2 regions of the Rhizobium sp. CB3060 genome follow, and region 1 is predicted to be linked to the other one. Evidence: predicted binding sites of a transcription regulator. Region 1 holds the regulator's gene; the other holds the start of a gene.
The links. Region 1 encodes LexA, which represses DNA repair genes until DNA is damaged. Its sites were predicted from a motif close to TGTTCNNNNTGTGTTCNG; they were not measured.
Positions count from the first base shown of each region.

Region 2: the regulator LexA is predicted to act here: its motif matches at 1,412-1,429, upstream of N2601_RS19180 (2'-5' RNA ligase family protein).

Region 1 is NZ_CP104158.1:1,284,231-1,287,645, reverse strand. Features, by position in the region: gene N2601_RS06380 (mechanosensitive ion channel family protein) at 1-327, shown strand, start outside; gene N2601_RS06375 (DUF2721 domain-containing protein) at 433-924, shown strand; gene lexA (transcriptional repressor LexA) at 1,318-2,040, shown strand; gene N2601_RS06365 (ComEC/Rec2 family competence protein) at 2,021-3,415, opposite strand, start outside.
Region 2 is NZ_CP104158.1:3,988,707-3,992,121, reverse strand. Features, by position in the region: gene N2601_RS19195 (hypothetical protein) at 1-369, shown strand, start outside; gene N2601_RS19190 (methylated-DNA--[protein]-cysteine S-methyltransferase) at 402-965, opposite strand; gene N2601_RS19185 (hypothetical protein) at 1,138-1,266, opposite strand; gene N2601_RS19180 (2'-5' RNA ligase family protein) at 1,513-2,133, shown strand; gene N2601_RS19175 (SulP family inorganic anion transporter) at 2,148-3,415, opposite strand, start outside.

The DNA.
Region 1 (3,415 bases):
AAGCAAATCGGAGAGCAGTTGAAAGAAGATCCGGAAATCGGACCGCAGATTCTTGAGACCCTGAAAATGAAGGGGGTGGAGCAAATTGGCGACTTCGGTATCGAACTGAGCTTTGCTTTTACCGCCCTCCCCGGTCGGCAAACCTACATACGGCGCCAGGCCTATACCATGATCCGCGACGCCTTCATGGAAAACGGCATCGACTTCGCTCAGCCGACAGTGCAGGTGGGTGGCGAGGAAAAATCCGATGCCGCGATCGCAGCCATGACACTGCAGAGAAAGAAGATCGCTGAGCAAATGACGCAATCGGCAGCGCCGCCGACCTGAACGTTCGCGCGAGATCAGTCACCAGCCTCATCTCCGCGCCCTCTTTGGCAAGGCGACAACCCTGGAGCCGATACCGGATGACGTTGGACAGAAAGGAGATCCAATGTGCTGAATGACCATCTGACGTCTATTGCCGCGCACGTTATTCAAATAGCGCTGACACCGGTCTTTCTGCTGGCGGGCACCGCCGGGTGCCTCAATGTCTTCTCGGCCAGGCTCGCCCGCGTCTCCGACCGGGTCAACAGCCTTTTCGAACGGGTGACCTCTGAGGACCCGGATGAAACGCGGTTGCTGCAGCTCTATTATCTGCGACGGCGAACATTGGCGCTGGAGATCGCAGTTCTGCTCGGCACGGCATCGGGCGTGTTCACATGCCTTGCGACGCTCGGCCTCATGGGCGGTGCAATTCGACAGCAATTTCGCGAGCAATTGCTGCTCTGGCTCTTTGGCCTTGCCGTCTTCGCACTCATGGGCGCCTTTGTGGCCTTTCTCGTCGAGATGATTCTGGCCGGGCGCAGCATGCTAAGGCAGATCGCCAACGACCGTACCTTGCTCGAGCACCGGCACGGGAGTTCGAGGAAAAGTTCAACCTATTGATATCCCATCGAATATTACTACGGATGGCACCAATCCCGGCCCCTCAGAAATCCGGATTCCCAGTCAGATCCATAGCTTGCTCTCCATGGTTCGGAGAGTGTCGTCCTCCAAAGAGCTTATAGAACGAAGAACATGGCTTTTCGCCGCCTTGGAGATAATCCGTTTTGGGATCGTCCGAAATTTTGCTTCGCCCGATTCCGCATATATTTCTGCTATTTAGTTTGAAGGTGCCGGGAAAAAAGTCATCTGCCCGGGACCTGTTATGTTCCCATTTATTTGATGCACCTACAAAATGTTCACCGAAATTTAAGGGCTTGCGGAACACATATGGAACATATAGTGTCCGTTCTGGATTTGTTTCACGACACCTTCTCAGTCCCGAGGTTCAAAACGATGTTGACGCGCAAGCAGCAGGAACTGCTTCTCTTCATTCACGAACGAATGAAGGAGTCCGGTGTTCCGCCATCTTTCGACGAGATGAAAGATGCGCTGGACCTTGCGTCCAAATCCGGTATTCACCGTCTCATCACGGCTTTGGAAGAACGCGGCTTCATCCGTCGCCTGCCGAACCGGGCCCGGGCGCTGGAGGTCATCAAGCTACCGGAGGCCTATAGCCCGAGCCTGCAGCCTCGCCGCGGCTTTTCGCCAAGCGTCATCGAGGGTAGCCTTGGCAAGCCGCAACTTGTGCCGCCGCCCGCACCCACCAAGCCGGTGAGTGAGGACAACAACAGTTCGGTTTCGGTACCCGTCATGGGCCGCATTGCCGCCGGCGTTCCGATCTCGGCCATCCAGAACAATACTCACGACATCACCGTTCCCGCCGACATGCTCGGCTCCGGCGAGCATTATGCGCTGGAGGTCAAGGGCGACTCCATGATCGATGCCGGCATCTTTGACGGCGATACCGTCATCATCCGCAACGCCACGACCGCCAATCCCGGCGACATCGTCGTCGCTCTCGTCGATGATGAAGAGGCGACATTGAAGCGCTTCCGCCGCAAGGGAGCCTCGATCGCGCTTGAAGCGGCAAACCCTGCTTACGAAACCCGCATCTTTGGGCCGGATCGAGTGAAGGTACAAGGCAAGCTCGTCGGTCTCATTCGCCGCTATCACTGACCGGTGACGCCGGCTTGAGCGGCGCGCCAAAAGTGTCTGTTCGCCAGTCGTAGGAGCGATGCAGGCTCCATGGCCGCGAAAGGTTTTCAAACGCTGCCGTCATTATCGGTTTATCGGTGCTAAGGCTCATTTCGATGGACCCTGTGCGGCGCAATGTTGCACCTGTGAAGAGCGTGGCGCCAGAGCGGCAGCGATCAAGACGCAGCCGTACGGAGGTGATGACGATATTGGCCGTGTCGCAGGCCGGAGCGAGATAGGCGGCATCTTCAATGGTGACAAGCATGTCGCCATTATCCAGCATTGCCACGCACCATGCACCTTTTTGGCAGGCGAAACCGCCCGGCCCGGCCGCGTCTAATGCCGCATCCATCGCCTTTCGAACGGCGCTCTGTTCTTCGGAATTCAGGCGACGATGCTTGTCTGATTTGCTGATTTTGGGGAGCTGACTATCCGGCGGAAGCATCGTTGGCGGTTGCTGCTCGGTGATCGCCAATGCTCTTTGCCATTGCTCGAAGATGAAATCCGGCGGTTTTTCGCGGTTTGTCGTCAACGCACCGTTGCGCAACAAGGCGACCAGCGTGCCGTCCTCGGAGATCATGAGATCAGGCTTCAGGACACCGGGGCCGAGCGCCACGACTGCGACCGAACCGGTGATCAAGAGCGCACCTGCATGTCGCAGCCATGTTCTCAGCAAGGTCATCAGCAAGAAGCCGGCTATGACCGTCGGGAACAGCCAGACCGGCAGCCGGCCGAAGGGAATATTACCGCCCCAGGCGGCAACCGTTTTGGCAATGACGATGACGACATCAAGTCCCCAGCCGGTTATCTGCCAGAAAGGGGCATCAACGCCAAATGGCATCAGTAGCGTCGCCGCCATGCCAAACGGCATGACGACAAAGGAGACGACCGGCATAGCCGCCAGATTGGCAACGAGGCCATATGTCGCCAACCGGTGAAAATGTTCTATCGAGAAGATTGCCGTCGATGCGCCGCCTATAAAAGAGGTCGACAATATGCTTCCGAAGAAACGGGAAACGAAGAGCAGCGGACGCATGACCCGGAACCGGGAGAGAACGCTCTCCCGATGCGGCCTCCTCGCCCAGAGCGAATAGCCGGACACCAACGCCAGGGTCGCGGCGTAAGACATCTGAAAACTTGGTCCGAGCGCCTGCGAAGGCGACAGTATGAGAATGACTATCGCCGATAGCGCCACGTTGCGCAGGCTAATGGATGGTCGGTCGAAGAGCACGGCGATCAGCATGATAGCCATCATGATGAAGGCACGCTCCGCGGATACCCCGAAGCCGGAAATGAGATAATAAGCCGTCACTGTAACTAGCGCGCCGAAGGCCGCAATCTTCTTTGTTGGCCAAGC
Region 2 (3,415 bases), 1.4 Mb from region 1:
ATTGTTCCCGGCGTCGTCGGCCCCAATCTGCCCGCCGGCTTCGCGATATCAGCCGCTTATGGTGACTTTGCAACCGGCCTGCTCGCCATGCTGGCGCTTCTCACCGTAAGGATACGTCCGCTCTTTTGGCTGTTCACCATTGCCTTCAATGTTGTGGGGACAGTCGACCTCATCGTCGACTACTATAATGGCACCCAATTCGACCTTCCCGGGTTCGCCGGACAGTTGGGCGCCACCTACGCAATCCCGATCATCTATGTGCCTCTATTGATGATCACGCATGTCGCCGCGTTCTATCTGCTGCTGCGTCCTCAGCCCGGAACGGCTCGGGCCATCGCCGGAGATGCGGCCGCATCCACGGACGCGTGACCCTCCGGGCGCGTTATGCACACGACCAACGTTCAGAAACCCAGGGATTGCTGCACGGGCTTCGGCGGCGCGAGCTGGACGCCTTCCAGTTCCAGCATGCGAGCCTTGGCGGTCGAACCGCCGGGCGCGGAGAAGCCGCCTATCTTGCCGCCGGCGGCCAAGACGCGGTGGCAGGGAATGATCAGCGCCACGGGGTTCTTGGCCATGGCCTGGCCGACGTCGCGCGCCGCTTCCGGACCGGCGCCGAGCTGTTTGGCTAGCGCGCCATAGGTGGTGGTGTGCCCCCACCCTACCTGCCTCGCTGCGGCATAGATCTGCTTGAAGAAATCGTCCTGCTCGCTGAGATCCAGTTTCACGCCGGAGAAATCGATTGTTTCGCCAGCGAAATAACGCTTTACGGCGGCAACCGCATCGGCGACATCGGGCGTCGGCGCGCTAGGTCGTGCATTTGGCAAACGGCGAAGCATGAGGCGCTCGGTCGCCTCAGCGCTTTTCGTCGGCAATTGGAAGCGAGTGACACCGATGTCGTTCCACGCAATCCCACAGAAACCACCGACGGTTTCGAAGATCAGATAATGTTGCCTTGTCTCGCTCATGGCAAAGTCTCCGTGTTTCCACTTGCCATGAAAATCGTGCCTCTGGCACCCGAATTCAACCCGATTCTTGCGCAGGCCGATTGTTGCCAACATTTTGCGGAGTGAAGGAAGCGATGCCGATGCTGCGACGGCAACATCCGCCACACCACTTCCCACCCAGCTTGGGAGCTTATCAATACCCTCCGCCGGCCGGAGCCGAATTCTGCGTCATGCCGCCGCCGGAGCCGGTGGTGGAGCAGGCGGAGACGCCGAGACCGATGAAGGCGAAAAGAACGGCGGAGAAGATGGTTTTGATCAACATGTGAGGTCATTCCCTTGTTGAGAGCGGGCCAAAATGCCCTGACCTGCGGTGAACAATCGAAGGGCAGTTTTATTCGGTGCTTTTTCCAAATCGAGGGATGCGATGAAATATCCGATCTTCCCGGCCAATTGCGGCCACTTCAATTTGTTCTCTATTTGTTCTTGATTTTAAGACTAGGCGACCGTAGGATATCAGCGCTCAGCAAGAACAGCACGAGGCAAGGCCGGCTGGCTTTGAAGCGATCTCATGAAGAACAACGCACAGCTTTCGCTCAATCTTGGCGGAGGATCACGAGTCAGGAAATCTGAAGCCGATCCGATGCATTCGGCTGGTCTTTATTTTGCTGTACTGCCTGATCGGGAGGTTGCTTCGTCAAGTGCCAAATTAGCAAGCGATCTGCATCGGCAATACCGTTTCTTCGCAAAGCCGCGCCCCTCGGATCTGTTTCATATTACGCTTTACCAGTTGGGCTCCTACGCCGGCATGCATGAGCCACCGCATGAGATCGCATTTGCGGCAATGCAAGCGGCGTCGACCGTCAGGAAGCCATCATTCCAAGTGGTTTTCGATCGAGCCGTCAGCTTCGGTAATGGCGACAATCGCCCCCTTGTCCTATGGTGCAAGGAAGGAAATGCGGAACTGAAAGCGCTGCGTCAAGAACTGGATGACGCAATGCGGTTCACCGGCTTTGCAAATAACGATAGAAGGGAATTTGAGCCGCATATGACCTTGCTATATCGGGGTCAATTGATTCCGGAAGTCGTGCTTGACGAACCCGTAGGGTGGACCGTCCGGGATTTTGTGCTGGTCCATAGCCTCCAGGGGGAAGGCAGGCACGAGCATCTTTGCTACTGGCTGCTGAACTAAGCCGGCTACAGAGGTCAGCCGTTCCCCACCGCCGGTGCAACCACCGCGGCCGCGTCGTCAACGCTGAAGCTGCAGCGATTTTCGAGATCGGTCATTCCGGCAGCGGCCATGAGGTCGCGGGCTTTATCATGAGCACGCGCGAATTGCACGCGGATGCCGGCAATGCGCATGGCATTGTCGAATTCCATCAAAGCGTCGAGCGCGGAGCTGTCGAGATCGAAGCTTTCCTCCAGACTCAGCACCACGGCCTTCAGTCCCGTTTCGGCGCGGCTGCGCATCAGAATCTCGCCAAGGATCATATCGGCATTTCCGAAAAACAGCGGCTCGCCGGGACGCCAGATCGCAATGCCGGGCGTTTCTATCGCCTCCGGGTGGCGGCTGACGTCGACGAAATTATGGCTGCCTCCCAGCCGTCCGAGGCGGGCGACATAGGGGGATGCCAATCGATGCATCATTGCGACGAGCGAAAGTACGATCGCCAGCAGCATGCCGTTGAGGACGCCGAAGATCAGTACGCCAGCCGCGGCACCGAGCGCGACATAGAAATCACGATGAAGCCGCCGCAGTCGAAGGATCGGGCCGGGGTCGAGCGCATGCGTGAGGGCCGCAATCACCACGGCGGCAAGCACCGGCTCCGGCAGCCGCGCCACCAGCGGCCCGGCGCAGGCGATCAGAATGGCAAGGCCGATGGCGGCAAAGACGGCGGTGGCCCGCGTCTTGGCCCCTGCCGCCTCACTGGCGAAACCTGCGGAAAAACCGGCGCCGACAGGCATGCCCTGGACGACGGCGCTGGCGATATTGGCAAAGCCCAACGCCCCCAACTCGCGATTGACCTCCAGAGCATCGCCGTAGCGCAGCGCCAAGGCCCGCATCGTACCCCAGGATTCGGCAAAGAGAATGAGCACCAGCGGCACGGTAAATTGCACCAGCCGCGAATAAGCGGGCCAGCCGGCATCGGGAAGCGAAGGCCATTGCGGCAGGACCTCGATCGTCCCGACCAACGCGACACCATGGCCGTCGAGGCCAAAGGCAGAAGAGGCGAGGATGCCGGCAGCGAGCACGAGGAAGGCGCCGGGGACGCCCGGCAGCCGCTTGAGCAATAGCAGTGCGACCAATGCCACGATGCCGACGGCAACGCTTGCGATGTTCCACCTAGGAATTGCCGCCAACAGCGCGCCGGCATAGCTGAAGATATTCGAGCCCTGCACGGGGACGCCGACGAGAATCGGGAGCTGATGCAGGATGATGGTAATCGCCAGTCCCAGGGCAAAGCCGCGCAACA